One region of the Paenibacillus sp. NPDC056722 genome, then DNA from elsewhere that is predicted to be linked to it. Evidence: riboswitches for the same ligand, from Rfam matches in the RefSeq annotation. Region 1 holds a riboswitch; the other holds the start of a gene.
What was found. Region 1 has a riboswitch for preQ1 ahead of ACFRAM_RS08005 (queuosine precursor transporter). Riboswitches for the same ligand answer to the same signal wherever they lie in the genome.
Positions count from the first base shown of each region.

Region 2: linked by a shared signal. The riboswitch ahead of queF (preQ(1) synthase) and the one ahead of ACFRAM_RS08005 (queuosine precursor transporter) in region 1 are both predicted to bind preQ1.

Region 1 is NZ_JBHTYV010000002.1:806,633-822,736, forward strand. Features, by position in the region: gene ACFRAM_RS07945 (DsbA family oxidoreductase) at 1-278, opposite strand, end outside; gene ACFRAM_RS07950 (glycosyltransferase family 2 protein) at 482-1,414, shown strand; gene ACFRAM_RS07955 (FAD:protein FMN transferase) at 1,670-2,782, shown strand; gene ACFRAM_RS07960 (HAD family hydrolase) at 3,484-4,194, opposite strand; gene ACFRAM_RS07965 (GNAT family N-acetyltransferase) at 4,215-4,697, opposite strand; gene ACFRAM_RS07970 (metallophosphoesterase family protein) at 4,817-5,326, opposite strand; gene ACFRAM_RS07975 (HAD family hydrolase) at 5,468-6,145, opposite strand; gene ACFRAM_RS07980 (YqkE family protein) at 6,301-6,561, opposite strand; gene ACFRAM_RS07985 (winged helix-turn-helix transcriptional regulator) at 6,651-6,977, shown strand; gene ACFRAM_RS07990 (GNAT family N-acetyltransferase) at 7,128-7,631, opposite strand; gene ACFRAM_RS07995 (SDR family oxidoreductase) at 7,703-8,545, opposite strand; gene ACFRAM_RS08000 (M24 family metallopeptidase) at 8,695-9,789, shown strand; gene ACFRAM_RS08005 (queuosine precursor transporter) at 9,915-10,649, opposite strand; PreQ1 riboswitch class I at 10,660-10,705, opposite strand; gene ACFRAM_RS08010 (methyl-accepting chemotaxis protein) at 11,055-12,746, shown strand; gene ACFRAM_RS08015 (helix-hairpin-helix domain-containing protein) at 12,833-13,081, opposite strand; gene ACFRAM_RS08020 (pyridoxal phosphate-dependent aminotransferase) at 13,179-14,342, opposite strand; gene ACFRAM_RS08025 (D-alanine--D-alanine ligase) at 14,332-15,273, opposite strand; gene ACFRAM_RS08030 (aminotransferase-like domain-containing protein) at 15,287-16,104, opposite strand, start outside.
Region 2 is NZ_JBHTYV010000001.1:95,789-111,892, forward strand. Features, by position in the region: gene ACFRAM_RS00475 (GTP cyclohydrolase II) at 1-469, opposite strand, end outside; gene catR (catDE operon transcriptional regulator CatR) at 668-994, shown strand; gene ACFRAM_RS00485 (ABC transporter permease subunit) at 1,100-1,987, opposite strand; gene ACFRAM_RS00490 (ABC transporter ATP-binding protein) at 1,987-2,973, opposite strand; gene ACFRAM_RS00495 (hypothetical protein) at 2,970-4,085, opposite strand; gene ACFRAM_RS00500 (sigma-70 family RNA polymerase sigma factor) at 4,119-4,637, opposite strand; gene ACFRAM_RS00505 (hypothetical protein) at 4,894-5,106, shown strand; gene ACFRAM_RS00510 (hypothetical protein) at 5,246-5,560, opposite strand; gene queE (7-carboxy-7-deazaguanine synthase QueE) at 5,971-6,693, opposite strand; gene ACFRAM_RS00520 (6-pyruvoyl trahydropterin synthase family protein) at 6,686-7,168, opposite strand; gene queC (7-cyano-7-deazaguanine synthase QueC) at 7,162-7,827, opposite strand; gene queF (preQ(1) synthase) at 7,858-8,358, opposite strand; PreQ1 riboswitch class I at 8,522-8,565, opposite strand; gene ymzB (protein YmzB) at 8,777-9,112, shown strand; gene murB (UDP-N-acetylmuramate dehydrogenase) at 9,229-10,140, opposite strand; gene ACFRAM_RS00545 (NAD(P)H-dependent oxidoreductase) at 10,261-10,779, shown strand; gene ACFRAM_RS00550 (ABC transporter ATP-binding protein) at 10,922-11,728, opposite strand; gene ACFRAM_RS00555 (FecCD family ABC transporter permease) at 11,789-12,820, opposite strand; gene ACFRAM_RS00560 (FecCD family ABC transporter permease) at 12,817-13,884, opposite strand; gene ACFRAM_RS00565 (iron-hydroxamate ABC transporter substrate-binding protein) at 14,009-15,022, opposite strand; gene ACFRAM_RS00570 (APC family permease) at 15,488-16,104, opposite strand, start outside.

The DNA of each region.
Region 1 (16,104 bases):
ATAGTATCAAAACGGAAATCCAATCCCACACCCTGGGCCTGCTCCGTCAGCTGTGCATTCATTGCTTTAGCTTTCTCCAATGTCATGTTGTATTTCTTAGCCAGCATCTCGTGGATGGTCACATCGCCGTCAGATTTAGCATGGGGATCCAGCTGGAAGCTGCGGTAGACCACCTCCACTTTATCGCGGCCTGCAAACTGGCTCAGTGCGTGCTCAAGTCTTCTTTTGCCTATATAACAAAACGGACATGCATAATCAGACCAAATATCTATTCTCATCGTCATAACCTCCCAAATAATCCTTCACCTATTAAGTCACTTACTATTATATAGTTGAAGACTTGAAAATACAAACTTAGGTTTTTTCTGAAAAAAGTAAACGAAAGTGGTATATACGCTCTTCTTCGACGGGGAGTAGAATGGGGATAACGGAAATTTCGGATGAATAGCGGGGAGCGCTCCCCCTGGAAGGAGACAGCGGCATGCATGATTTATCTATCGTGATTCCAACGCGCAACCGGATAAGTGACCTCACGCGATGTCTTGAATCTATTGCTGGACAAGTTCAGCTAGAGGACATCTCTATAGAGCTGCTCATTATGGATGACGGGGACATACCGGAGGAGACCCTGGAGCAGTTCCGCAACATACTTGCTGGGCTGCCGCAGACGAAGCTCCGATATTATCGGAAGACCAAACCAGGCGTCTGGCTCTCACGCTATGAAGCGGTGAGTCTCGCCGACGGCGACATCCTCTTAACGTTCGATGATGATGCCGAACTGGACGATCCCCTGTATATCCGCCGTATGCTGGATACCTATGCAACTGATCCTGGCATCGTCGGCGTTGGCGGTATCGCCAAGGGGCTGTCCAGCAGTCCTTCGGGCAAGCTGCTCGGCCGACTGACCTGCCAAATGTCAGGCTCACCGGGCAAGCTATCCGCGAGCACGCTCGCTGGCTCCCTGCTTCTATGGGGAGAAACGAAGGAGACGTTTGAGACCGATTTTTTTCACGGCTGCAATATGTCCTTCCGACGATCTGCCCTAAAGGATATGAAGCCCTACCCCTGGATGACCAGCTATGCAGTAGCTGATGATATCTATATGTGTCATTTGGCCAGCCGCTACGGCAAACTAGTCATCAACCCCCAGATGAAAATTATGCATCACGAATCCCCCAGCTCCCGCGACAAAGCAGGACGCGTTGCCAGAGCGACCGCGGTCAATCATTATTATCTGCTGAACCTGCGCCAAGCTCCGCTAACCGCTTACGCTGCCCTGCTCTGGACACTTACCTATTTAACAGGGAAATCAACGCTAAAACGCAACACGAGTGCTGTTTCCGGTTATATCCAGGGCATCCTCTTCGTATTAAATCCCCGTAAGAATAAGTACAAGGAGTATATGATGAACTAAAGCCAGAGTTCATATGGATTTACACTATCACAATATGCATTACACCGACATGAATACCACTATTACTTACCAACGCATCTTCTCTTTTCAGGGAAGGTGTTTTTGTTCTGAAGTGAGACAAATTTACTATTCGCAGGCCTTTCTCTGGAGTATGCTTATTGTCGCCCGACTGGAGAAATGGGTTCCCGGGGCTTCTTATCTGCGGTATGATAGTCATGATGTGGTTTAAGAAACTAACTTTATGGATGGTGGAACATGTTTAAAAACAAAAAATTGACGCTGATCCTTGCACTCATCGTTGTTGTTGCCTTAGCAGGCGGGATCTGGCTATTCACCGGGGGCAAAAACAAAGAATCCGCGACCTCTCCGGACGGACAAGGTTCCAAGATTGTAGAAGAAAACGGAACGAAATCCCTGTCGCAGACATTTTACATTTATGATACGGTCGTGAACATCAAGATTTTCGGAGACAAGATCGCGCAGAAGAATATGGACGATATCCACCAGATGATGGAACGTATGGATTTGGAATTCAGCCGAACTAAGGAAGGCGGCGAGATCTATGCCGTGAACCAGGCAGCGGGCAAAGAAGCTGTTGTTGTCTCTGACGAAACGCTGGATATTATCAAGGAATCCCTTAAATATGCCAAGGAAATGGACGGACTGTTCGATCCTACCATTGGGCCATTGGTTGACCTCTGGAATATTGGTAGTGGCGGCAAGAAGGTGCCGGACAAAGACGCTATCGCGAAGGCTGCAAGCCTGACCAATTATAAAGACGTTATCATTGACGAGAATGCGAAGACTGTCAAGCTGACCAAAGAAGGTATGGTACTTGACCTAGGGGCGATCGGAAAAGGGTACGCCGCAGACCGTATCGCTGACTATTTGAAAGAACAAGGCATAGAGAGTGCCATGATCAACCTCGGCGGCAGCAGCATTATTGCTTTGGGCTCCAAGCCGGGCGGTGCGAAGTGGAACATCGGCCTGCAGGACCCTGACCAGAGCCGTGGAACACAACTAGGTACGATCAAGATTGAGGACGAGGTCATTGATGCTTCCGGTGTATACGAGCGCTTTTTCATCCAGGATGGTGTCCGTTATCATCATATTCTCGACCCGCGCACAGGCTTCCCGTCCCAGAACGGGCTTAAGAGCATCACAATCATGAGCCCTAACGCAATGGATGCAGATGCATTGTCAACCGGGATCTTCCTGATGGGTCTGGACGAAGGCATGAAATTCATCGAGGCGCTGCCAGAGAAGATCGAAGCGTTCTTCATTACCGATGACAACAAGATCTATGCCACGTCCGGTATCAAAGGCAGACTGAACCTGACAGACACTACCTACACTCTTGCTAATTAAGTGTGCAGAAATGTGGAGCTTTGAGGGCAGGCTTTGAATGAGCTTTGAGCGCGGGACGCGTCGAATGCAAGGTCGTAGATTGCGGAACGTTAATGTAGAGCGTCGAGTGCAGAGCGCGTAGATTGCGGAACGTCCTATGTGGTGCGGTGAACTCCAAGCGTCGATTGACGAGCGTCAAATGTAGAGCGTCGAACGTCAAACGTCGCATGTGGAGCATAGTGTGAACAGGACAGCGACTAGAAGGAACAGGTGAGTGGGAATTAAGTGCATACTTGTATCTTATATTTAAAAAATCTATCCTCATTTGCGAATTAAGTGCAATTATGTACCTTAATTTTCAAGAAAGGACCAGATAAGGGGCCATTGATGAATTTTAACATACATTTTTGCCTTTAATTGCCCAGAACCACTCCATTCCTCCAAATTAAGGTACAGATTTGCCCTTAATTTGTTCTACTCCGGGATCTATGCTCTAGTATCATTCAGAATTGAATTTCCGTGCAATTATAAGACTGTGAAAAGGACCTCATCCTCCACGAATCGTGGAGTTCAGAGGTCCTTTGTTTTATAATTTGTGCATAAATTGGATCATCCCTATTTCCTTCGAGCATCACTTTTGAGCTGACCACCGAGTGTACTCCAAACCACGGGAACGTTTTAAGCTAACGGGGAATCTCACTAAACCAGAACCCCGCGCAATACTATAGGATCGGCAGCCCGGCAAATTCTTCATAATTACTGAACGTGTGCGTCGGCTTATGCGCTGAACGCGGCTCTCTTCCGTGTGGATTGTACCAGCATACTTTCCACCCGGCTCCCAGCGCACCGACAACATCGTTGTCCCAAGCATCCCCAATATACAGTGACTGCTCTGCTGTCGTCCCGGTTTTGCGGTTCACATAGGCGAATATCTCCGGGTCCGGCTTAGCAATCCCGACGGCATCGGAGATAAAAATCCGGTCCGCAGGCAGGATGCGATCCACACCAAGACCTACAATCTTTTTCATCTGGTGATCTGCCGGACCATTCGTAATCACACCTACCGTGTGACCTGCGTTGATAAAGCGGTCCAGTTGCTGCCGCACCCCTTGAATCATTTCGATTTTGTACTGACGGCCGATGTACGCTGCCTGCACTTCTGCTGCCTGTGCACGATCAAGCGTCAACCCGAAATCTGCAAAAGCCCGCTCCATCCGCATGACCCGCGTCTCTTCCAGCGGAATTTCCCCACGTAGATACTTAGGCCACAGCAGATCGCTGTGATGCCTTACCTTAAAGAATAAATCTGCAAAGTCCAAGTTCTCTCCCGCAGGCTTCAAGACCTCCTTCACCGCTTCCCGGAAGGGAACCAGATGGTCATACAGCGTATCATCCAGATCAAAAAATACCGCTAATTTCTTGCTCTTCTCCACATTAAGTCTCCTTGCTCTATTTACTTTTGGAAAAAAAGATCATACGTATAAAAGTCCTCGTCCCTGATGTAGCCGTTCGATTCATATAAATGCTGCGCCACATTATTGTCTGTAGCGGTCGTTAACGTCAAACCCTTGCTTCCCGTTCTCATTGCATACTCACGCGCCGACTCTAGCAGCCTAGACCCTATACCGATACCCCGGAATTTTTCATTCACGTACAGGTCGTTCAAGATCCAAAGCCGCTGCAGTGACACCGACGAGAAGGACGGATACAGCTGTGTGTAGCCAGCCGCTCGGCGCTGATCCCCTGCTTCTTCCACTGCCAGCAAAATAACAGACTCTTTAAGCCGCAGTCGTTCCTCCAGGAACGCCCGTGCCCCGTCCAGATCGGATGCCTGTCTGTAGAACACCCGATATTCATCAAATAACGGAGAGAGCAGCTCCAAGTCTTCCAAATCAGCTTGCCTAATTACGATTTTCTGCACATCATTCTTCTGCATCACATACCCCTGCTTTCCGGCTACAGCCTTTTTACTGTAATTGTAATATCTGGCTGCCGAATAGCCCATGGATAGATTGCTGCAAAATTTGGATCTTTACCTCATCGCTGTTGCTATTCTTATTCCTTGGAGTCATAAAAGATATGACGGGCGTCGGCTATCTTGCCATCTTCAATATCCAGCAGCCCGAAGGAGTACTGCTTCTCTCGCCGCTTGTCCGTTGGTGAGCCAGGATTGAATAACAAAATACCATTTTCTCTGCGCAATAGCGGTTGATGTGAATGGCCAAACAGGATGCAGTCCACTTCTTCCTCTGCAAAAGCGAGCAGCGCGTTGCCATCGGTTCCTTTGCGGGAGTATGGGGTATGTCCATGGATCATGCCGATGCGGACTCCCTCCAACGTGATAATCTTCCGTTCACCGAAACGTTCTATAATTTCCGGACCATCATTATTCCCGGCAATCCCTTCCACCGGAGCCAACTCGGCCAGCATATCGTAAATCTCCAGCGCAACCCAATCCCCGAGATGCAGGATCATATCCACCTTGCGGAACTCTGCTATAAGGGCCTGTGGCAACGCTTTGGCCATTCTGGTCATGTGTGTATCGGATACAACGCCTACTTTCATGTCCTCAGCTCCATTCTTTTCAGGAATCCTACTAATTCTGATTATTGTATAATCTGCACTCCACAGACGCAAGTTTGTGGCAGTTATTCCACCGGCCTCGCGCTCTGTATCGCCTTAGAGTCTTTTGGATATTCTACGATTCTACAAGAAGGCTCTGGCGTCGTTTAAATTTTGGATAATAAAATCCGGATCAGTATGATTGCCCAGCGTCCAGGGAGCGGAGAGCCTATTCAGCCAACAAGCCTGGATTCCGGCGCGTTTCGCCCCCAGAACGTCAGAGGCGGTATCGCCAATATGAATTATTTCCGCTGGCTGCACATTATAATGTGCGGTCAATTGCTGAAACAGTCTGTTAGAATGGTCATTTTTATACGATTTATACGTTTCCGAAGCGAACAGGCGAATAGGATAGCGGGTATAAAAAACAGGCAGCATATCCTGATCCGTATCACTTACAATGCAAACCTGATATTTCCCAAGAATATACCGGATAAAGTCTCCTGTCTCTTCATATAGTTCTGCCTGCTTATGCTCCCGGACGAGTATATCCAGCGCTTGCTCCGGCGCGAATCGGATATTATGCGTGGCGAAGAGTCGTGTAAAGCACTGCCTGTATATCTCTTTGGTCAGGAGGAACTGCCCCTCGTCCCTCATCTGCCCAGCAATCTCATAATAATGCTCTAATAACCAGGCTTGATAACTATTCGCCTGATCCTCACTGCAGTCATCGCCTAAAATCGCACTCCACATTCCCATGGTACTCCTATCCAGATTCACCAGCGTTTGAAACATATCCAAACTAATGATCTTAATCGACACTTCATGGCCCCCCAATCTACCTGCTGCCTGCGAATAACTTGAATTCCGAAGATTCCTGTGAAAAAAGTACCACAGCCTGCCCTCTCCCCGCTCCCTCTTTCATCACACACAAAAAGGACACTCATTCGAGTGTCCTTTCCTGGGCATTTAGCCGTTTATTTGAATTTGTGCCAATCTTGTTTACTGTTCTCCAGCAGATGGGCAAAATCATTATCCAGCCGCTTCTGCTCCGCTTTCCGCTGGTCTTCTACCGCTTGACGGGCTGCTTCCTGACGCTGTTTTTCTTCAGCCTTCAGTTCATCTGCCTGCGCTTTCAGCTTGCTCAGCACATCGCTGCTTAGCAGGTCTTTCAATGTAGCCGGACTGTCCGCTGCGGCAGCGCGGGGAGGCGTTTGAGTTCTTTTCTTTTTTGCCACGATGAATCATCCTTTCAGCCTACGTTTAATTCAAATTTGTTTTAGTAACGGGACTTTTCGTTTATAATGTACTATAAGAGGTGAGCCTTATGAAAGCCACAGATTTATGTCCCCGGTTACAAAAAAGCATGGATATTATGGGCAAGCGCTGGACCGGCCTGATCATCTATCAGCTTCTTCATGGACCACAGCGTTTCAGCACTATCGAAGCATCGCTCCCCGTCAGCGGAAGACTGCTCTCGGAGCGGCTCAAGGATTTGGAACAGGAAGGTATTGTTCTGCGGGAAGTTTTTCCCGAGACCCCTGTAAGAATTCAATATTCTTTAACGGAAAAAGGTCGGGCGCTTGAATCGGTCATTCGGGACCTGCAGCAATGGTCCGAGGACTGGATAGAGCCTGGAGAATGCCAATCCTGATTCCTGTCTAACTATAGAGAGCTTCACTGGACCCTACGCAATCACGTTTCGTAGGATGGAGACCGAAATAATACTGTGACGCAGGGAAACCGGAGAACGCCGGTTTCCCTTTTAGCATTTGGCCTAGAGCGGGGTATGGTGCTCCCAAGATTACAGCTTGCGGCCGATAATCACTAGATCACGTGCAATACCGTCCATTTCGGCTACCCCGGGCAGCAGTCCCCACTCCGTAAACCCGAACTTCCGCAATAGACCCAGACTAGGCTCATTATGACCAAACACGAAGCCTACGAGATTCTTGAGCCCAAGGGCCGGAGCCGTCTCCAGCGCCCGGGTCAGCAGAATGCTGCCTGCGCCACTTCCCCGGTACTTCTCACTTACATACACACTGATCTCGGCAGTCCCATTGTAAGCCGGACGTCCATAGAACGACTGGAAGCTGAACCAGGCCGCGATCTCGCCGTTATTCCTTAGTACCCACAGCGGGCGATGATGGCTGTTATGCTCGTGGAACCAACGTTCCCGCTCCTCTACGCGTACAGGCTCCAGATCGGCAGTCACCATTCGTCCAGCAACTGTTGAGTTATAGATATTCACAATTTCCGCTAAATCGTTGAGCTCGGCATCTTCAATCGTGTAGTTCTGCCAATCCATATCTTCATTCCTCCAGTATAATACATTGTCTGCCATGGTTGGCGCTTGGTTCTTACTATTACTGAAATCGGTCAGGACAAGCCGACCTGTTCTTCACTCCACTGCCAGAGCCGCTTAGCTTCCGCGGAGTCCGTCGCCCTCGGCGACAGCTCCTTAATCTTACGGCGGTAATAATACTCTCCCGTAACCTGACGCAATTCCGGGGCTGTAGCCAGATAAAGGGCGGTGTCCGCACCTTGCTCCGGGGTTAGGAAGAAATAAGACATCAGCTTCATCACTGTGCTTCCAAAGCCGGTCTCCCGGTTCACCCCAATGCTCGTACCCACTGCTCCGGGATGTACCGAATTGACAGTAATCCGCGTTCCCTGCAAGCGCGAGGCCATCTCCCGGGTGAAGAGGATATTCGCAAGCTTGGAGCGGGCGTAAGCCTTCGCCAGATTGAAGCCCCGCGACAATGTCGGGTCCTCATAATGCATTGATCCGATTTTGTAGGCACCGGAAGCAACCACGACGATCCGTCCCTGCTCTGCCGCTTGGAGTCGCTCCAGCAGCAGGTTGGTCAGCAGAAAATGTCCCAGATGGTTAACGCCAAGGTCCATCTCAAACCCATCAGCCGTCAACTGGCGCTTCGTGCTGACTACCCCGGCGTTGTTGATCAGGACATCCAATACAGAATAACGAGCGGCGAATTCCTGTGCGAAATTACGAATGCTGTCCAGCGAGGATAGATCCAGCAGCATCAATTCAATCTCTTCCGATCCACTCTGCTGTCTGGCGGCCACTAACGCCTCTTCCCCGCGCTTATGACTGCGGCAAGCCATGATGACCCTGGCACCCTTGCGGGCAAGTTCAACTGTTGTAGCCAATCCCATACCGGCATTGGCACCGGTGATGATTACAACCTTACCTTTCATACGGGTTCACTCCTCTTAGGCTGGATTCGGCAGACGCGGCCGGTCCCCTGTTCTGGTTTTTTGCGGGCGATTGTCTTAATATAATGGTACATCATTTTGCGGACGGGAGAAAGCATGCCTTCGCAAAACCGAGAGGGGAACTATTGAATATGAGCAATGTATTGAAAAGCCTGGAGCAAGGGCTGACCAGCGAAGGACTGGACGCTCTGCTCATCACCGATCCCAAGCATGTCTACTATCTGACCGGATTCGCAAGTAATCCGCATGAACGTTTTCTCGGACTACTTCTGGTCCGTGGCGAAGAGCCCGTTCTGATCGTCCCGGCCCTTGATGCTGAAGCAGCTCATGCTGCCTCTTCCGTGAAGAATATCTCCACCCACAGCGACACCGATAATCCGTATGACCTGCTGCGCCAGCGTCTGCAAGGCAAGAAGCTCGGAGCGGTCGGTATCGAGAAAGAGCATTTCACCGTCTCCCGATTCGAGCAGCTTGCAGCAGCTGTTCCGGCAGAGCGCTTCAGCGATATCGGCCATCTCTTGCGGAGTATGCGCGCGAAAAAGACGCCGGAAGAAGTCGCTGCCATGAAACACGCCGCAGAGCTGGTGGAAGAAGTGCTGCGCCGTGGCCTGAAGCATGTCAAGGCCGGTGTCAGCGAAATTGAACTGGTAGCAGAGCTGGAGTATTTAATGAAGAAGCTTGGCGCTTCCGGCCCAGCCTTCGACACCCTGGTGCTCTCGGGACCGAACACTGCCCTCCCGCACGGCGAGCCGGGTAGCCGGATCATTGAGCCCGGGGACTTCCTGATGTTCGACCTCGGGCTATATGCTGCAGGCTACGCTTCTGATATCACACGCACCTTTGCCGTGGAAGAGGCGGACAGCAAGCTGACCGGCATCTATAATGCCGTACTCGCAGCCAATGAAGCGGGGATTGCCGCTGCTATACCAGGAGCAACCTTTGGTTCAGTGGATCGCGCCGCGCGTGAAGTCATTGAAGCTGCCGGGTACGGGGAGTACTTCGTGCATCGTGTCGGCCATGGCCTCGGCATAGATGTCCATGAATATCCTTCACTGCACGGCCTCAATGAAGACATCATTGAAGTGGGCAATGTCTTTACCGTGGAACCGGGCATTTATGTGCCGGGCGTAGGTGGTGTGCGCATTGAAGATGATGTCTTCGTCAGTGAAAACGGTGCGCAGACACTGACCAGCTTCCCTAAAGCTCTGACTGTGCTTCATCTATAGAGAGAGTTTCCAATCGCCCTTGACCAAAGAAAATTGGGCGCATATTGAAAACAGCACGTCTCCATATGCGGGGACGTGCTGTTTTTTAAATACTGTAACTTGCTCTATAAGATCTCCTGGATCTTCTAGGCGGTAGTCGCCTTCGTATCGGAAGCCTCCGGGAGTGGCATATTCGGTTTATCCTCCGCAAAAGTAAACGTGCGGGCGATATACAATACCGGTGTCCCTGCTGCAGTGAGCAAGAATTTGATAATATAAGTGGTCAGTAGTATCTCTGTCCATACCTTCAAGTCGTAAATGCCGGCAAAAGCAATCGTACAGAAGATCAGCGTATCCACAAAGGAACTCACCATCGTGCTGCCGTTGGTGCGAATCCAGAGCTGGCGCGAACTGCCATAATACTTGCGAATCCAAGAATACAGCCGTACATCCAGGAATTGACTGACGAAGTAAGCTACCAAGCTGCCCAGTGCAAGCCGTGGCATCATTGCGAAGATCGTCTCCAGTGAAGACTGGGCGATATCACTCTCCTGCGGCGTGAACGCCAGCGCCATCTGCATGATCACCGTCGTCGTAATCAGGGTGAAAAAGCCAAACCATACCGCTGTCCGTGCTTCGACCCGCCCATACTTCTCGTTGAGCAGATCACTCGCCATATACAGCGTCACGTACATGGTGTTGCCAAGAGTCATGACAATGCCTGGTGGCATGGAAATGGTTTTGGAGACCTGAATATTGGCAATTACGGTGGCGACTCCTACCCAGGCATACATCCCTTTTTTGCCGAATAATCGGTAGCACAGCAGAAAAAACACAAAATTGACGAGGACAAAGAGAATCCCCCACCATAAATTAAACATCTTCTTATAACTCCTCCTAGTTTTGTTTACGCGGGATGGTTACGAACCGCGGTTCCGGATTCCGGAACAAAACATAAACACTCTACCATAACAGAACCAAAGATACCAGAATATTTTGATTTTTTGTACGAATCCTCTTTCTTCCACCCAATTCTATTCATTGTTAGAAGTTTCGACACTTTTTTTATCTTTTTTCAGAAAATAATACAGTGAAAATCAAATTTTTCACTATTCAACCGCAGGTTAATTATATAAAATAGTTATCAACTATGTGTGTTTATCCCACCAGAGCGATAGTATTAACCTGATATACGACCCTACTCACGGAGTTATCGTAGCTATCCATACATAAAAAGGCATCAGGCTTGGGATAGAAAGGCATATCAGAGAAAAGGAGAGAACCCTATGTTTCGTTTCAAGCACTCGATTAGCCGTAAATTCACGCGCTTGTTATTTGTCGTCCTGTTGCTCGCGTCTCTTTTGTTAAGTGTAAGCTTTTATTTCATATCGACTAATACGTTCGAGAGCTATGTACTGCCGCAGATCAACAAGTTACTGACGGGAGCTGTCCAGGATGTATACAAGAACATCAATTCTACCCATGCCCAGCGGGCGCTAGGCAAGAATGAGCAGTCAATTACCAATATCGAATACTACTTCAAGGACAAACGCAACCAACATGATGTAGAGACGATCTTTTTGGCGAGTCTGAACGACGGTCAAGCTACCGTACTTGCCGCTGATCATGGCTCCAAGATTAAGACAGGAGACACCCTGCAGGTGACTCCGGCTATGGAACAGGCCTTCCAGAACCAAAAAACGACGCTCAGCGATATCTATAATGACGATTACGGTGTACATAAAACAGCTTACATCGCTATTAAAGGCAGTTCGATGGTTGTCGGCGTAAGCTCTGATGTAGCCTTTATCACAGAAAGAATGAGCAGCATCCTCTGGACTAGTGCAGGAATCACCTTGGTGGTCCTTATCATCGGCATGACCGGTGCCCTGCTTATGAGCCGGCGGATAACACGTCCTATAACACAGCTCGCAACGTATAGTAATAAACTTGCACAGGGTGATTTCACCCAGGAGTTGACTATAAAAGGCACCGATGAAGTTGGACAGCTCTCCGAAAGCTTTCAGACTATGTCCAATCGCCTCAAAGAAATGATCGGCCAGGTTCTGGAGACTTCCGGTACGGTTGTCGAAGATTCCAATGACCTCAAAGAGCGCGTGAAGGTCCTGAACGGCATGGCCGAACAGTCCGCCCAGTCCGTCATCGAGATTGACAGAGGCAGTACATCCATTGCCCACAGCGCGAAGGATAACTCGCGGGCCATGGAAGAGATTAATTACAGCATCCAGCATATCGCCTCCGCAGCAGGAGAAGTTACGGAACAGATTAGCGAAGCCTCAGCCGAAGCGCTTGGCGGGAATGAAATTGCCCAAATAGCCGTTGAACAAATGCGCCAGGTCGAACGGGCTTCCGAGCAGTCATTGGGTCAGTTCCAGATTATGAATGAACGCTCCCTCCAAATCGGCGCAGTGGTGCAGGGCATTACAGAAATCACGAAGCAGATTCAAATGCTCTCCCTCAATGCGTCGATTGAAGCGGCACGGGCCGGAGAGCATGGACGCGGCTTTGCCGTGGTAGCCGGAGAGGTACGTAAACTCTCGGAGCAATCCCGGACAGCTACCGACCAAATTCGTGAATTCCTGCTTGGTTTGCAGGAGGATATGAATCGCTCTGTCACAGAGATGAACCACGTTAACTCGGAAGTAGCCTCCGGCGTCGGAAAGGTTGCAGAAGCTGGAAATGCATTCAGTCATCTGTTGATCCTCATTCAAAGTATCGACCAAAGTATTCAGTCTGTGTCGGCAGCTACCCAGCAAATCTCGGCTGGAAGTGAGGAAGTCAGCGCCTCCGTAGAAGAAACTGCGCAGATTACTGCAAAATCGCAGGCTAATGCCAATACGCTTTCTCGGAATTCCGAGCGACAAAGCGCCGAGCTTGAAGGTCATTCCCGTACAGTGCAGCATTTGCACGAGCAAGCCACAAAGCTGCAACAAGCTGTGCAGCAATTTAAGATCTAACCTATGTATTCTTAAAATGTGACAAGCCCCCGTCCGATAATGGACGGGGGCTTGCTTGTATATATCTTTTGGCCGGAATGCCAGTCTCAGGAACCTTCCGCAAACGACAGTCCTTTCTCAGCAAGTGCCGTACGCAATTGGCCCAGCGCCTTGGGACCCATGCCATGCAGCTGCAAAAGCCCCCTCTCGGTAAGCTTGCTCAATTGCTCAAGCCGAGTATACCCCGCTCCGGCAAGCGCGCGCTGTGCCGGCTTGGCCAGACTGGACGGAAAGTCAGACTCCGGCTGCTCGCCAGCCCCGTCTTTGCCAGAGCTGGCTTGTGTATTTTTTGACATAAAGGGTACACCCCTATCATTAGTAGTAGTCACTTAATATTACCAGACTTCCCACAGCCGCCTGTCTGGCATACCCATTAGCCGTCCTATAACACAATTATATCTTCACCTTCATGAAGCTCTCCATCCGCTCCAGCGCCTGATATAACCGCTCTGTGGATACTGAGTAAGAGCAGCGGATATGCCCCTCTCCTCCCGATCCAAATACATATCCGGGTACGGCTGCAACACCGGCTTCTTTCAATAGCTGCAGCGCAAACGTCTCGGAATCAAGCCCGGTGTGCGCGATACTTGGAAAAGCATAGAATGCGCCTTCCGGGACGTGGCAAGGCATTCCGATCGACCGGAATCCGTTCACCAGCAGCTCCCGGCGCTGCCGGTACACTTCTCTCATCTCGCTCATAGCCTCAAGGCCATGGCGCAGGGATTCAATTGCAGCAATCTGTCCCAGCACCGGGGCACACATGGCTGTATATTGGTGGATCTTCAGCATTGCTGCCAGCAGATCTCGATGGCCGCAGGCATAGCCAATTCTCCAGCCAGTCATGGCGAATGCTTTTGAAAATCCGCTGAGTACAATGGTCCGCTCCTGCATTCCCGGCAGTGAGGCAATGCTAACATGCTTCCGGTCATAGGTCAATTCGGCATAGACTTCATCGGAGATGACCAGCAGGTTGTTCGCCTTCACGATCTCCGCAATCGGCTGCCAGTCCTCAGCAGTCATAATCGCTCCTGTCGGGTTGTTCGGATAATTTAGCATCAGCAGCTTGGAACGCGGGGTAATTGCCCGTTGTAGCGCCTCGGCAGTCAGTTTGAAACCTTCCTCCGCTTTCGATTCCACCTCTACCAATGTACCGCCGTTAAGATAGGCAATCGGCGAGTAAGCGATATAACTGGGAGAAGGAAGAAGAATTTCGTCTCCTGGAGCGGTGAACGCCCGCAGCGCCAGGTCCAGAGCTTCGCTGCTGCCTACAGTGACTACTATTTCGTTTGCAGGGTCGTAACGGAGATTGAAGTTATTTTGCAAATAATGAGCAATTTCCTCTCTTAGCTCAGGCAAGCCCGCATTCGGCGTATATCTCGTCGCTCCCTGGCTCAGCGCCACCATGCAAGCTTCTCTGATGTGCTCCGGGGTAACGAAATCCGGTTCGCCTACGCCCAGCGAGATAATATCCTCGTTGCCGGCACTGAGTTCGAAGAACGCCCGTATTCCGGAAGGCGGGATGTCCTGTACGCGAGGCGCTATCCAATTATTCAACATGTACCGGCACCCCCTTGTTCTTGCTGCGTTCCGTCAGGGAACAGCTGATAATACGATCCAATAATGCGCTGAATGACAGTCCGGCTGCCGCTGCGCTTTTGGGAAGCAGACTCGTCATTGTCATCCCAGGCAAGGTATTAACCTCCAGTACATAAGGCACACCTTCCATCAAAAGCATATCGACCCGGGCATACACGCTGCATTTTAACGCCTTGTAACAGGTCATTGCTGCTCTGCGCACCGACTGCTCCAGCTCTGGCGGCAGGGTGATCACAACCTCTTGCGCCCCACCTACCTCATACTTGGCACTATAATCGAACCATTCCGAAGACGCCGAAGTAATGCCTATCACGGGGAGAAATTCCCTGTTCAGGATGGAGCAGGTAATTTCCTGGCCCACCGTATACCGTTCAATCAGGATCGACTGATCGGGGTCACTGGTAAAAGCTTTCAGCACCGCGCCTCGCAGTCCCTGCTCATCGTTCACCTTTTCCATTCCGATGCTGGAACCGCCTGAATTCGGCTTCACCATCACGGGATAGCCCAAACGCTCCACAGCTTCCGGTGAAAAATCGTCCATGCTGTCCCAGCACAACCAGTCGGGTGTGTTGACTCCCTCATAACGGAGGATTTTTTTGGACAGATCCTTATTCATGCACAGGCTGCTTGCCAGCACACCACTTCCCGTATACGGTATGCCCAATGTCTCCAGCGTTCCTTGTATCGTTCCATCCTCCCCGTAAGCGCCATGCAGCGCCAACAGAGCAACGTCAAGCCCCTTGACCTTCTCTAAAAGCTCCTCACGTGAATTGAATACAACCGGAACCACCTCATATTTATTACGATCCAGATGATTCATCATTTCTCTGCCTGTGTTCAACGACACCTCAATTTCAGAAGAAATGCCCCCCATAATCACGCCAACCTTCATCACCAGCACCCCTTCATCCCATTAATTGCCGCGCCGTTCTTCCAATGATTTCGATTCCTTTGACAATATCCTCATCCGCCACGCGGGAGAAGCCGATCCGCATCGTATGCTGCCCGCCGCCACCGGTATAGAACATCTCGCCTGCCGTAAAAATAACCCCTTGCGCACGGCACGCCTCAAGCAAAGCTCTTGTGCTAAAGCCCTCTGCAAATGCCACGAACAAATGCATTCCCCCGTCGCCCGTCAACGTTTGGTAAGGAACATGCTGCTTACAGCATTCCAAGGTCAGTTCATATTTCCGTTTATATTCCGCTCTGGCTTTTTTCAAATATTTCTCCAGATTGCCGTTGTACAAATATTGATAGAGGATCGACTGATCCAGAGTAGAAGTATGAATGGTCTGTGCCCGCTTAAGACTCTCCAGATAATAGATCAGTTCCTGATCGGCCAGCACCCAGCCTACCCGAAGCCCCGGAAACAGCACTTTGGAGAAGCTTCCAAGATAAATCACACTGTTGCCTGCACCAGCCGTCGCAATCAGCGGCGATACATGTGAACCCGAATAACGCAGCTCTTCATTGAAACCATCCTCAATTACCGGAATATCGTATCTCGCCATCAGCTTCATCAGGCCCTGTCTTTTCTCAGGAGACATGACAATCCCGGTCGGATTATGGTACGAAGGCACGAAGTAAGCACAATCATACTCTCCCTCATCTAATGCCTTCTCCAGTTCACCCAGGTGAATGCCGTCCCGTTCCACCCTAATGCCCTTGATCCCGAAGCCGTGCAGTTTGAGATTCTTGATCGCTGTGTGATGCGTGGGATTCT
Region 2 (16,104 bases), on a different contig from region 1:
AAGCCATCGCCTTGCTGAACAGGCCAATGCCTCTTCCTTCATGATTGGCGAGATAGAACAAGGCGCCTGAGCCATGCTCTACGATCATTTTCATGGATTGATGCAACTGGAAGCCGCAATCGCAACGCTTGCTACCAAAGATATCCCCGGTATGGCAGATGCTGTGCATACGGATCAGCGCATCCTCAGAACCTTCAAAGTCGCCGTAGACCAATACGCTCGACTGTTGACCTTCGGCAAGATTCAGAGATGATAAACGTTTAATCAGGGCTGCTGTAGCTTCCGGACTGTCTTCTTGAAGCAGTTCTTCATCGGTAACTTTCAACCAGTTATACCATTTAAAAGTCACCGTCTCCCCGTCCAGATTGACTGGCAGAGTAATCGGGCCTACCAATATATTGGTGGACTCATCCATTGTAATCTTCTTAATTTTTTTTTGCAGAATAGAAATGATATCAGGTTTAATCATGAGTACACCTTCCTTGAGTTCATTTATAGGTTATGTTTGTTAAACAGAATATTGCTGCAATTAGGCTGCGCTAAACAAGTAACTATTTGTAAGTTAGTTTATCATTGTAATATAACTTCGTCAAGTTATAATATATATTTTAATATTTATAATTACTTAATGTAAGTTTGTGATATAATGAATGCAGAGGTGATGCCAATGAATGATTTCGACATGTGTCCGCGCTTCGAGAAAGCCGTTGATCTATTGAGCAAACGGTGGGTGGCCCTGATTGCTTTCGTACTCATCCCAGGCCCTCGTCGATTTGGCGAAATTGAGAGCTGTCTTTCGAACCTCAGCGGTAAAGTCTTGTCCGACCGTCTGAAGGAAATGGAGAATGAGGGAATTATCGAACGCAAAGTCTATCCGGAGATGCCGGTACGAATCGAGTATTCGCTTACGGACAAAGGTCATGCGCTAGCCCCGATCCTTGGGGAAATCAGCAACTGGTCTTCAGACTGGATTGAGCTTGGTGTAAAGATTTGATTCCCCGCGGCAAGCAAAAGCGCCCTTTCTGACTTCCCGTCTATACGGAAGCCAAAAAGGGCTGCTTTTGTTGTTGGAGAGATTTCCTGCGCGTATTGCGTGCGCTCACAGATCCTTGCGCCCAAATATCCACAGACCTAGCAGAAATGCTACTAAGGTATATCCGGCGCCATACATAACGAAAGTGCCTGATGGAACATTGGCAAAACTGTTGATTCCGAAGGCAGCGGTTTGCAGCGAAACCACACCACCCAGTTCTTTTAAATTGAATAGCTCGGATAGCATCTTACGCTGCATTCCGTCTACCGGCATGAGCAGTGAAATGACTCCGGTCATATTTTTCAGCGAATTCATAATTTCAGGCTCCAGACCAATCGAGGTCGACAGCTTCTCAATCATTCCCCCTAGCCAGCCCGCCCCGTATAGCATGGTCATAAATACACCATTGCCCAAAGCTGAGAACCAGCTCGATCCCAACATAGATACCGTCACCAGCATGGGAACTGCTGATGCAAACAATAGAAACGACAGGATCCACGCGGTAGGGTCCATTGGTATTGCAGCATGAAATTTCGTGATCAGCATAATGGCAACATACAAGAGTAAGGCATAACCCAGACCCAGCGTAATAAACCCCAGCCAGCGACCCAGATACCATTTCCAGCGCGGGAGTGGCCGAGGCAGCAACGCTTGCAGCACTCCTTGCTCAGCTTCTCCCGCTATAGCTGAAAACGAACTGAAAATGGCCAGAAATGCTAGCACGAATGAACCGAAGAAAAATCCTAGCGTCAATATAATTGTACCATTGGTAAACTTGGCGATCAGCAGTTCTGAATTGCCCGTTCCCCATCTCCCCTCGGGAATCCCATGTTTACCTAAGCTGGATGCCACAAACCAAAAAGCCAACAAAAAGATGATCGTCATTAGCAACGTTAATACCATGACTCGCTTACGCAGCATTTCTTTCCATGTCATCCCCATAATGATGCCCATTATCGCTCACCCCGATGGTTCAGCCCCGACAGGACGTTCACGAACCATTCTTCCAGACGTTCTTTTTTACGTGAAACTTCATATAAGGTCATCCCCTGCTCCATAATCAGCGAATTTAACCAGCCTACCTGCTCCTCACTATCTAGCTCTGCTTCCAGCCAGACCACACTGCTGTCTTCTGCTTGTGCTGGTGAAAAGGCGTTTGCGTCTCTCTTCAGATCGATGGCCACTTTGATGACAAGTCCGGTTCTCTCTTCCAGCCAAGACAGCAAAAAAGGCGAATAACCGCCAACTTTAAAAAGCCAGCTCATTCGCTTATGAAGCACCTCGGATACACTGCCGTGCCGCAGAATAACTCCGTTATTCAGCAGCGCCATCCGGTCACACAGCATTTCAACATCCTCCAGCAGGTGGGAGTTGAGAAATATAGTCTTCCCCTGATTCTTGAGCTTCTTCAGGATAATGCGCACTTCGCTGCGTCCAATTGGGTCCATGGCCGAGGAAGGCTCGTCCAAAAAGACAATTGCGGGGTCAGCCACTAGCGCACACGCTAATCCCAGCCGCTGCTGCATCCCCTTGGAATAATGCTTGACCTTATCCCGGCTTCGGATACCAATCCCGACTTCTTCCAGAACCTCACGAACTCTCCGCTCTATGGAAGAGGACTCCACTCGGCTGAGCCGGGCATGCAGCTTGACCACTTCTTGTCCAGTCAGCCACTCCTGATAACGGTACAATTCTGGCAAATACCCGATCAGTGACTTGGCTTCCATTGTACCGATTCTGTGTCCCATTAGAGAGGCGCTACCGCTCGTCGGTGAAATCAGCCCCACGAGCATTTTGACAAAGGTGCTCTTGCCCGCCCCGTTGGGGCCGAGGAAGCCGAAGGCTTCCCCTTTCCCTACAGTGATTGTGACATTTTGGCAGCCACGGCCGTTGTCATACGTTTTGCTAAGTCCCTGGGTTTCGATCGCGGCAACACTCATGATTGGATCAGCTCCTGCAGTTTAGCCATCAATTTCTCTTTACTATTGAATGTGTTCCCTCCATTAAAGTTGAACAACTGCCCGTCCTTCACCCAAATGGCACTGTAATTCTTATAATCCTTGCCCATATCGGTCGTTTGCAGCATAACCGTTACGCCAGCTACCTGAACTTGTTCGCTACTGTCGTTAACAAATACCGGCATCGGAATTTCACCTGACAAGATTCCTGTTTGCTGCAGACTGCTCTTTAGGCTTTCAGGGAGTAGCGGGAAGTTGAGCACGGCCTCCAGCGCTTCCTCTACTTTAATAGAAGGATCTACCGTCAATACAGGTGTCTTCATCTGCTGCAAGCTTGCCCAATCATTTTTATTCTCTGCAAGATTGTAATTTACAATCTCAGGGATATGCAGCGTAATTGGCTTACCGTCCACCGATTCAGGCAGCAGCTTTACCGCTCCTAATCGTTTCATGACTTCGTTTGTTTTTTCAACTTTCAGACTAAGCTTAATCTCCTGCGAAGATGAAACAAACAGCTGTCCATGGTTACTCCGGAGTGCAGCGCTCAAGGGAGAATAACCTAAGGACTCCTGTATTTGCGCCGGGGACATGTCTCCCGAAACCATGCCAGGCGTGCTCTGGAATGATCCAAAATCATTGACAGCTTCATGGATGTTATCTCTGTCGGTGAGCTGGTAGAACATATTACGCAAGTCATCCTCATTGACAGCTGTAACTGTCTCCATGCGGAACTGGTTCAGGAGCGAGGCCATGGCCGTGTTGCCGACAGGGGTCGCTAATACTACAGCAAGAGCAGCCACGCCGGCTACTGCCGCCGCCCACTTGCTGCGACGAGTCATTTTCCAGCGGCGTAATGGCACATTATTGTGAGAAGAGCTATCCGAATACGTGGCCCTCTCCTCTTGCGGCATTTCTCCAACCGTTATTTCAGACTTCATGCTTATTACAGGGCCCCCTTCTTCTTTATCTGAAGTCAGTCCCCATTCATTCCAGCGGGGATTTATTGCCTCTCCGGCAAGGGTGGCTTGCAATCTGGCCCATGCCTCATCCGTTGCTTGTTTCTCTCTATCGTTGTTCAGGGGAAGTTTCGTCATCGGTTTCACCCTCCTTTAATTTAAAAGATTTCTTTAATCGATTTGTGGCTGGGCTTTGGTTGCCGTCTTCCTCAATCTTGTCGTAGCCCGGTTAAGCAACGTACCAACTACGGGTGCCTTCACCCCTAGCTCACCGGCGATTTCTGCATAACTGTAGCCCGAGTATTTCAGGAGCAGTACCTGCCGGTCACGTTCCGGCAGTTCATCCAGCCATTCCCGTACATCCTCCTGGTCCAGCTTACGAAGCACTGCGTCTTCACCCGTCGGGGGTGCAGCTTCACTGCCTAAGAACAATTCTTGCTTGTCCTGTAATCGGCGTTCCCTGGCCTTCTTGGTCATGTAGTCATATCCGATCCGAGTAAGCACCCTATGGAGCCATGCGCCAAGGGCTGCAGGATCATCCGGTGGATTGCGGTACAGCCTCAGGAACACATCCTGTGCCAAATCGTCCGCAGCCGCTTCATCTCTGATCAGCGCCACCAATTTACGTCTTACAATGGGATAGTGTTCATAAAATATATTTTGAAATATTTCTGATTCCGGAATATTCATTTTGTTTATACCTCCTTATCCGCTGCAGCTATAAGTAAGACGACTAACAGCTATTTTTTGTATCAGAAGGATTAGAAAAAAATCATTTTTATCTTAACACATGCAAAAAGACAGCTCCTTTTAAAGAGCTGTCTTTTACTTTTCCCAGTTTAATGCTGGAATAAGCTAGAAATCTTCACAATTTGCTATTGAATTATCTAGTAAAATATAGTAATTTTAAGTAGGCAAGTAAACCAAATTGAGAGGCGGAATTAAAATGGAAAAAATGTGTATGGAAATGATGATGAGCATGTGTATGGAGGACATGATGGCTAAGATGAACACCATGAAGATGTGCATGGAGAAGATGTCTGAAATGAACATGATGGACATGGATATGGACATGATGATGAAGAAAATGCAAGACTGCGATGAAATGATGACAATGTGCATGACCATGATGCGTGAAGGAATGCAAATGTCTAAGTAATTCCATTGTCTGATTTATTTTTCTTAATCAAGTGAATCCCCAAAATTCACTTTACAAGAAGACCATCAAGTCTTGGCAGAGCAGACAACTGCATGCCATTTTTTTATGTTCACCTATTACTCTCGTATCTCTTCCTCTGCTATCTAATACCGATATATTTACTCTGAATCCGCTTCGCTAATCTAATCCGTTCCAGCTTTAGCTCCCAGATCTTCTCTTTCAGCGAATTCTGATCCTCTGTAGGTTCATTCTCACGCAGCTTGTTGAACAACTCCACCAATACTGCATTCACATCGTCAAATTGTACCCACAATTCCCGGACACTTTCTTCTCTTTGCTTCTGAGCGGAAGCTGCGGGAAGGTTATTCAATCGCTCAATGATGTCAGCCTGCCACTGTCCATCGTTAATCGCTTTGGCGTAATTTAAAAGATCCAGATAATCATCGACTGACATGTGTACCGACTCCTTACTCTCTGTATACCAAGTATTATACTCGGTATTAAGGAAAATGCAATGCCTTATCCATAAAAAATTGTAAAATCTTCTTTTCTACATAAGACGAACTTAAGATCCTAACGTAAGGCTCGGTCGTCACTACGGTGGAATGTTTGGACTTCCGGCCGCTGTTGTCTCCAGATTTCTTTCCATTGTACCGCTGTTTGCGGTTGAAATCCGAAGACAGCCTATGCTTCCGTCGCGAGCTTTCCTTCGGAAAGCTTTTGGGCGGTCGCTACCGCTCCTACAGTTCCAAACTTCCCCCTTCGTTCCTTCTCACTTTTTGTTTTAATTTCTTTTATTCGTCTTATGTAAAAAAGACCGGCCCCTCCACACGGAAGAAACCGGACCTCACATCAATGAACCTATTACTTGCCTTGTTTATTATGCCAGATTAAGGCATGTAATTGTGGCAATACCCGCACCCGGTTCAATGCAGGATCGGCGATCACCTTGTTGAACAGCCATTCCAGGCGCCTTAGCAGCCTTCCCGAGATGTCGCCAGCCTCCTTAACATTGTCGTTACCCGGCTGCAAGAAGAGCTGTACATCCTCATACCGCCTATGAACCGATTTGGCATATTCCAAATCTTCTTCCCCAAAGACCACGACCTTCAGATTATGTGTCGCGCGTCCATACTCCCTCATGTTCCGCAGAATATGGTCCAGTACTTCCCAATCGGTCTTCATCCCCGAGCTTGGCGGCTTCGGACTGATGGTTAAGACATCCACATCATAGAACCAATCCTGCCACCGGCTCCCTTGGGTTTCGATAGCGATCTGAATGCCTTTTCTATGAAGAAGATCGATGAAATGCTTCATCCCCTCACCGATCAGCGCCGGGTTGCCCCCAGAAATCGTCACACTGTCAAAATTGCCGTCAGCCAGAGCCATCAGCTCTTCTACAATCGTTTCTGGTTCCAGCAGGCGGAGCTTGTCTTTAGCTGACCCATCCCAGGTAAAAGCCGAGTCGCACCAGCTACAGCGGTAATCACAACCGTAAGTGCGTACGAACATCGTTTTCACCCCAATAACTGCACCCTCGCCCTGAATGGTAGGGCCAAAGATCTCGATGACCGGCAGCTTACTCACAGTCACACCCCCCATAAAGGCGGTAAGACGGACCTTCTATCGGAATATCTTCCGCCAATACTTCCGCCCATGACGTTGGTGTTTCCCAGAGCTTCACAGAGTACAACGGCAGCCCGGCTTTCTTCAACTCATAGGCCGCGTAGGATGACAAATTCTCGGCTGTCGTGCGGAATGAGAGTTGTGCAACCTTAGAGCCCGAGCTGTACAGCGACTCAAGTACAGGTTCATTGCCTGTAGCGAGAAAAGCATGATCCAGACGATCAATCAGTACCTCCTGCACCCTCGCCTTGATGTCGCTAAAATCAACGACGAAGCCTTCGTCAGAATGCCCCTCCTGCACGGAAGGAACACCTTTCAGCACAACCTCCAGCTTGTAGGTATGGCCGTGAAGATTGCTGCATTTCCCCTTATGACCAATAAGCTGATGGGCAGCGTCAAAGGTGAAGATTTTGCATACCGAAACCTCGTTCAGCATGAGTCACCCTTCTTTCGCTCCCCTTCGTACTGCGTCAGTCCACGGCTGCGCAAGAGGCACGCGGGACAAGTCCCGCAGCCACTCCCAATGATCCCGTTGTAGCAGGTCAGCGTGCGCTCACGAATATAATCAAAGTGGCCCAATTCGTCGGCCATTTTCCAGGTTTCTTTTTTATCCAACCACATCAGCGGCGTATGAATCACGAATTCGTAGTCCATCGACAGATTGAGCGTCACATTCAGCGATTTCACGAACACATCACGGCAGTCCGGATATCCGCTGAAATCAGTCTGACAGACCCCTGTTACAATATTATGGTAGCCAAGCTGCTTGGCAAGAATTGCCGCAAACGACAGGAACAACAGATTACGTCCATCCACAAAAGTACTTGGGAGCTCATTCTCTGCTCCTTCTTCAATGGCGATATCTTCCCGTGTCAATGCGTTGGGTGCCAGCTGATTTAGCAGTCCCAGATCAAGAATATGTTGCTTTACTTTAAAATCAGCGGCAATCTGCTGTGCTACTTCAATCTCAGCGGCATGCCGCTGATTATAATTGAACGTGACCACTTGGACCTCATCATAGTGTTGAAGCGCCCAGATCAGACAGGTCGTGCTGTCCTGGCCGCCGCTAAAGACGACCAATGCTTTTTTATTCATCTTCGAAATCTCCTTTTTTACAAAATAGGGTTAGCGGTTATCCACTTTTTCCGGGTAAAGATCATGATTCATGAGACGGTGTTCTGCCATTGCCTCATACTTCGTTCCCGGACGTCCCCAGTTGCAATAAGGGTCAATCGAAATGCCGCCCCGCGGGGTGAATTTCCCCCATACTTCAATATAACGCGGGTCCATTAGGCTGATGAGATCATTCATAATGATATTGACGCAGTCCTCATGGAAATCCCCATGATTGCGGAAACTGAACAAATACAGCTTCAGCGATTTGGATTCCACCATTCTTTGCTCCGGGATGTACGAGATGTACAGTGTTGCAAAATCCGGCTGGCCCGTAACGGGGCACAGACTGGTGAATTCCGGGCAATTGAACTTGACGAAATAATCGCGTCCCGGATGCTTGTTATCGAACGATTCCAGCACCTCTGGCGCATAGCCAAAATGGTATTGAGTTCCCTGATTGCCCAGCAGTGTAACTTCCTTCATTTCATCTTTCAATCTTCCTTCAGACATGACAAAAAATCCCTCTCTTTTCCTTCGGCCTGCGCCGGAATTGGAAAGAAGAACGAGATTTCGAAAACTTGGCTCTACTAAGAATAAACGAGTACTGACCCATGGACAGAGTTATCCCGTTTATACGCGGAACATCATTCGCTATGGCATCTGACGTCCCTTAAGGGTCTTAGTTTTTTATAGAGGGAGTTTGCGAACCTCTCCTGCGCACAATGACGCAGACTTCTTCTTTAACTGATATCGTGCGTCTTGAACTATACCATGGGGTATGCGGGATGACAAGTGTAAAAATAATGATTAATTATATTAATTATAAATGTGATAAATTTATTTCCTACCGCAAAAATGACGGATTCATTTTTGGCGAACAGGGTAACTTATAGCCTATAGATCATCTTCTAAAGGATGGGATCAGGTTATGGAACAGCAGGTACAACAGCTCTCGGATTGGCTGAATACACAGGTGAACCAGACGATTCTAATTGAGAAGCAAGAGCTTTCGGATACAGACACCATTCATTTCAAGCTGGAAGGCGTCGATTACCGTGATGCGGATGATGTCATTGATGATTATCTGGATAGTGCGCTAATTCTTAGAGGTTCGGGAAGCACGCTGAACAGAGATGGCGAATTAGTGCGCTTGCCCCAGGCGAACTACGAAATTGCAGTCAGCGGGCTGCGGCTGAATCGTTCCGATGCAGAGGCTGCAGAGGTGAAGACAGACCGTGCCCATTACACTTTGTCTAAAGAATGATACCTCAGGCTTCGTAATACCACATGTGATCTGTAACAGGATAACACCGTTTGTTATGAAAAGATGACTAAAGAGGCTGCGGATAAAGCCCGCAGCCTCTTGCCAGTCCATATCTACTACTCTTCACCGATGATCTCCACTTCGGTTTCCAGCTCTACGCCAAATTTATCCATCACGGTTTCTCTGACATGTTGAATCAGACCGATATAGTCGCTAGCCGTGGCATGATCTGCATTTACGATAAATCCAGCGTGTTTACGGGACACCTCGGCACCGCCGATACGGGTTCCCTGAAGTCCGCTCTCCTGGATCAACTGCCCGGCAAACCGCCCTGGAGGACGTTTGAAAACACTACCACAAGACGGGTATTCCAGTGGCTGCTTCGATTCCCGGAGGAACGTCAATTCATCCATAACGGACTTGATGGCTGCAGCTTCCCCCGGCTTAAGAGCAAACCGTGCCTCCAGAACAACGTATTCACCACTGGAGAAGATGCTCTTCCGGTATCCCCATTGCATTTGGTCACCTTGAAGCGTTATTAGTTCGCCAGCCATGTTCAAGACAACGGCGCTGTGGAGTACATCCTTGACCTCACCACCATAGGCTCCTGCGTTCATGTAAAGAGCGCCCCCTACTGTACCAGGGATACCACAAGCAAATTCCAGGCCCGCCAATTCCTGATCCAGCGCATAACGCGATACATCAATGATTTTGGCGCCACACTCTGCATACAACAGTCCATCCCGCACTTCCATGCCCGTCAGGTCTGAGGTTTGTAGCACAATACCGCGTACTCCTCCGTCGCGGATAATGACATTAGAGCCATTGCCAAGTACCGTCAGCGGAATACGCTGTTCACTCGCATATGTAACAATTTTCTGAATTTCTTCATAAGTAGCGGGAGCTGCCAGAATATCTGCCCGTCCCCCCATTTTGGTGAATACCCGGTCCTTTAATTCTTCATGACTTTTAACGACGCCTGCTGTGACAATGGCTTGCAGATCGTCCTGAACTTTGCTGATATTCATATTGCATACCCCTTTGATGGAATAGAAATAAACCCGCTTGACGGGAGTTAAACTTGTAACTATAATGATTACAGGTCAAACATTAAAAATTAATTTTTATTATGGAAAGGAAGTTAACTCATGTCAACTTTAGTTATCGTCGCGCACCCCAACCTTGAACAATCCAAGATCAATAAATACTGGCAGGAATACCTCGAGGCCAATACTGATGTTACCGTACACAATCTTTATGAGACTTACCCTTCAGAGGTTATCGATGTAGAGCGTGAACAGAAGCTGGTGGAACAGCATGACCGCATCGTGCTTCAATATCCCTTCTATTGGTACAGCACACCGCCACTTTTGAAAAAATGGTTCGATTCCGTGCTTACCTACGGCTGGGCTTATGGCGAGAACGGCAACAAGCTGCATGGCAAGGAATTGCAGATTGCATTGTCCACCGGCGGTCCTAAGGAAGCTTATACCCCAACCGGCTATAACAAATTCAGCCTGGAAGAGCTGCTTAGACCCATTGAAGCTACTTCCAATCTCATTGGCACAAAACTGCAGCCTTACTTCATTCTCAGTGGCGCAATGACCATCACAGATGAAGAAATTCATGCTTCTGCAATACAATATGCCAAGCTTATCACTACCTAAGAATCAAGGATAGATGATCAGGCAACCACAACTTTAACAACGAACAGGCTCCCTTGTCAATGACGGGAGCCTGTTCTTCTATACATATATTGATATTATGGATAATTTTATGACGATATAACCAATTTCCCTTGATGGCTTGCTACAGTCCAACAGCTTTGTAAGCTGCAAGCTCATATGGGAGACACAGCGGCACGCCCGTGCGCGGATCAGGCACGATATCGCACTCGATTCCGAATACTTCACGCAAGACCGGTGTGGTCATTACCTCGGCAGGTGCACCTTCACTAATCACTGTGCCGGACTTGATCGCCACCATATGCTGCGCGTAACGGGAAGCATGGTTCAAGTCATGGACTACCATGATGATGGTACGGCCCTTCTCTTCATTCAGCTTTTGCAGCAATTGCAGCACTTCCAGTTGATGCGCCATATCAAGGAACGTTGTAGGTTCATCCAAGAACAGAATATCCGTCTCTTGCGCCAATGCCATAGCAATCCAAGCACGCTGACGTTGTCCCCCGGAGAGACGATCAATCGGGCGGTCATGGAAGTCCGACATCCCCGTCTCAGCGATCGCATTAGAGATAATTTGGCGGTCTTCCGGTGTTAATGTACCGAAGCCCTTCTGATGGGGATAACGACCGTAACTTACCAATTCCGCTACAGTAAGTCCGTCTGGTGCTGTTGGGTTCTGTGGCAAAATCGCTAACTGACGGGCCACTTCTTTGGTCGAGAGGTTATGAATGGATTTGCCATCCAGCATTACACTGCCGCTCTTCGGCTTCATGATCCGGGCCATCGTCTTCAGAATCGTCGACTTTCCGGAGCCGTTAGCCCCGACAAGCGCCGTAATTTTCCCTGTTGGAAGCGTCAGGTTCAATCCCTTAACTATAGTAGCTTCCGAGTACCCGATGCTTAGCTGTTCTGTATTCAAACGTTCTGACATGATCTTCACTCCCTGTAGTTTTTCGGGGTATGCCCGTTAATATTGGATTTGTAGAATAAATTAAGCTCTTGATTTGGCGAGCAAATATAAAAAATAGGGTGCGCCGATTACAGCCACTACGACGCCTGCCGGCACTTCCGCCGGCTGCATGATCCAGCGGCCGATGGTATCGGCGGCCAGTAGCAGTAGTCCGCCTGTAAGGGCAGCGGCCGGCAGCAGCACCTGATGCCGCGGCCCCACCAGCCTGCGGGCCAGATGGGGTGCAATCAGACCAACGAAACCGATGCCGCCGCTGACAGCGACGCAGGAGCCTGCAAGGGCTACCGCAGCCGCGAGCAGCAGCAAGCGTTCACGCTCCACTGGAGCGCCAAGCCCGGTGGACATCTGGTCGCCCAGATTCATTACATTCAGCACTCGGGCTTTATAGAACGCGAACGGCAGAAGAACGACAATCCACGGCAGCAGCGCCAGTACAAAGCGCCAATCGCCACCCCAGATCTTCCCGGCCATCCAGGTGGCCACGAATTGATAATTCTTGGGATCAAGTCTCAGCGCCAACACAATCTGGTAAGCGTTGATGCCTGCGGCAACCGCGATCCCGATCAGCACAAGCCTTGCCGGGGACAGCCCTTCCCGGCGAAAAGCCAGGATGTAGATTAGCGCGGCTGTAAGACCGGCGCCCAGCAAGGCTAGCAGCGGAAGCACGTAGATCGGCGCCGCCGTTGTAGCTGGAAAGAAAGAAATAAACAAGATGACCGCAAAACCAGCACCTGCGGTGATCCCTAAGGTAGAAGGTTCAGCTAATGCATTGCGCGACAAGCTTTGCAGTATACAGCCGGAGACTGCAAAGCCCGCCCCAACTAGCAGCGAAATCACGATACGAGGCAACCGGAAATCAAACAGGATTAGCTTCTGTTGATGATTTCCTTGTCCGCGGATCGTATGCAGAACCTCCAGCGGTGAGAGACGCATAAAGCCTGTATTCATGCTGATGACGAACACAGTGGCGATAAGAAAACCGAGCAGTGACAGAACCGTGATGTTCCTTGTTCGTCTCTGCTTCTCATAAGTACTGAGGATGGGCTTACTCATGACAGCGCCCCCTTCCGTCTGCTCGCCAGATAAATAAAGAACGGTACACCAAGCAGCGAGATTAGAGCGCCGATCGGCGTCTCATAAGGTGCATTCAGGAGTCTGGCTCCAATATCTGCAAAGATCAGCAGCAGACTGCCGAGTACAGCTGAACAAGGAATGACCCAGCGGTAATCAATGCCAACCAGGTAACGTGTAATATGAGGAATCAGCAGACCGACAAAAGCAATCGGACCTACAGCCGAAACCGCTGTTCCGGCAAGCACCACAACTGTGAGCATGCCTCCGGCCTGCACCAGCCTTGTATTTTGTCCAAGTCCTGCTGCCACCTCGCTGCCGAGGCTAAGCAGTGTAATGGAACGAGACATCATCATTGCCACGATAAGGGCAACGAGGATTGGCGGTGCCATAATCTTAAGCTGACCCCATGTCGTTCCGGCGACCCCGCCGGCCAGCCAGAACGTTAGATCCTGAGACAGGTGGAACAGGATCGCTACTCCCTGGCTGACAGCGAGCAAGAGCGCACTTACTGCAGCTCCGGCAAGTGTAAGACGAATGGGTGTTAATCCATTGCGGGAGAGGGAGCCAATCCCGAACACAAGCAAGGCCGCTAACGCTGCGCCGATAAAACAAAACAGCATAATCAAAGTGAAAGGCATCGAAGGTGTAAAAGCAAACGCTAAGGCCAGCGCAGCTGTCGCTCCGGCATTCAGACCAAGCAGGCCTGAATCCGCTAACGGGTTACGGGTCATCCCCTGCATCATAGCTCCAGCTACGGCAAAGCAGGCTCCAACCAGTGCCCCGGCGAGGGAACGCGGGATGCGCAGCTCCCATATCACCTGATGCTGTCGTATGTCAGGATTAAAATGAAATACGGCTTCCCATACTGTCGATAGTTTAATATCCGCAGCGCCTACTGAGATCGAGAGCGCGAGTCCGAACAGAATACCTCCCAGCCCAATGATCAGAATGAGGATGGCCGCTGTCGGCCGCGAAGTAATGGGAAGATCAGATGTCCTTAACTTGGTGCTATTTATCGAATCTGAATCCTGGGATGAAACCATTCAATAACTTGTCTCCTTATTGAGTAATAACAAGAATCATTCTCATTATCGCAAATATATGAAGTATGTACAATATCCCGATAAAGAGATCTACAAAAATTGCAGTAGATCATTGAAAAACTTATTATTTAACGAGAAACTTCAATACATCGTCAATGGTTTTGGAATCTGCAGTAGCCCCGCTATACAACCAGGTGCTGTTGGAACTCAGCTCATAGACATGTCCCGCTTTGACTGCAGGGATACTTTTCCAGGTCGCGCTATTCAAAATTTCCGAGTTGTCCGATTGGTCACTGTTCACCAGGAAGATATGATCAGCTTTCAGTTCAGAGAGCTTCTCTAGAGAGATCGGATTCCACGTCGCTCTCTGATCTGCCGGAATTTCCGTCACCAGGTTTGGTGAAGCAAGTCCCAGATCCTTATACAACACTTCCCCACTGGCACGTGTCTCATCTACTAGGTAGAAATTCTTTTGCACCAGCCACAAAGCAGCAGCTGACTGTCCGCCGGCAACACTGGCAAGCTTCTCTTTAGCTTCTGCGGCTTTCTGATCATAATCTTTGATCGCTTGCGCGGCTTCTGCACCCTTGCCGAGCAAATCACCAATAGTCGTCAAGGCTTTGCGCCAGTCTTTGTTCACGGCATCGCCAAGCACATACGTAGGTGCGATTTTGTTATATTGATCATACAGGCCGTTCTGAACCGCAGATTCCGAATCCACGATGATAAGATCCGGCGCAAAGCTAGTCACCGCTTCAAGCGGAAGATCATAGCTGATTGTCGGAACCTCTTTTAATTCTGGAGACAGATACTCCTGTATTCCGTTTGGAACCGACCACTGTGCTACAGGTGTAACTCCTAGTGTAACGAGGTGATCTTCAAGATAGGAAGCAAGCACACGCTGCGGATTGGCTGGAATGCTGACCTGATGACCCATAGCATCTGTTACCGTCTTCGCTTCCCCTTGATTCGGAGCTGCAGTAGCTTGAGCAGAAGGAGCAGCCGTTGATCCAGCAGCGCTATTAGCCGCGTTCCCGGCATTGTTATTGCCACAAGCAGACAAGATCACCATGAGGGCCGCTAGACCCGCCATCGCCAGCTTTGTACTGCCTGATATATTTCTTTTTAATGCAAACATTCAAAATCCCCCTTGTATCTGCTTCCATTCCTATTCTATATAAGACGAACTTAAGATCCGAACGTAAGGCTCGGTCGTCACTTCGGTGGAATGTTTGGACTTCCGGCCGCTGTTGTCTCCAGATTTCATCTGAATAACCGCTTCTAGCGGTTGAAATCCGGACACCAGCTTAGGCTTCCGATGCGAGCTTTCCTTCGGAAAGCTTTTAGGCGAGCGCTTTCGCTCCTACAGTTCCAACCTTCCCCCTTCGTTCCTTCTCGCTTTTTGTTACTTTCTTTTGTTCGGCTTATATAGATCATTACCTCTTATCTTAACTCTTTTAAATGATATTGATTCTCATTATCTATGTCAACATAAATATTAAAAATTCTACAGGGTTCGCGCCTGTTTGACACAAACAAAACGAATGGAAATAAAAAAAGAAGCCGCATCGCGGCTTCTCTTCAATGTACAGCTACTTCTGAGCTATTTATTCAAATGATAAGGCACTGTGGCGACCACGACATCCTTCTGGTTCATTAAATAGGAACGAATCAAGAAACTGGTCTGGTTGTGCAATAGAGCCTGCCACCAATGCTTCGTAATAAATTGCGGAATCAGGATCGTAATGTGATCTGTCGAAGCGGTCTTCCACTCCACCGTATCGATGAACTTAAGCAGCGGGCGGAGAATACTGCGGTACCGGGAGCGCAGGACAATAAGCCGTACACCCGGATTCCATTCTTCCCACTTCTGCTCCATCCGGTGAATCTCCTCTTCATCAAAACCGACGTACACTGCAACCACGTTATCCGTTAACGACTTTGCGTAACTAAGCGAATGCAGAACGGCGCGAGTAACGCCAGCTACAGGCACAACCACGGTGCTTCCTTTAATAACTGGTTTATCTTTGTCGAGACAGATACGAAGCTGATCCGCTGTATTCATGTAGTGACCATGTATGCGGTAGAACACGAACATTACGATTGGCAGGAAGAGAAAGGCCATCCACACACTGGAGAATTTGGTGATGATGAAAATCAAGGTAATCGTTAATGTCGTCAGCATGCCGATTGTGTTGACAGCAAATTTACTTTTCCAGC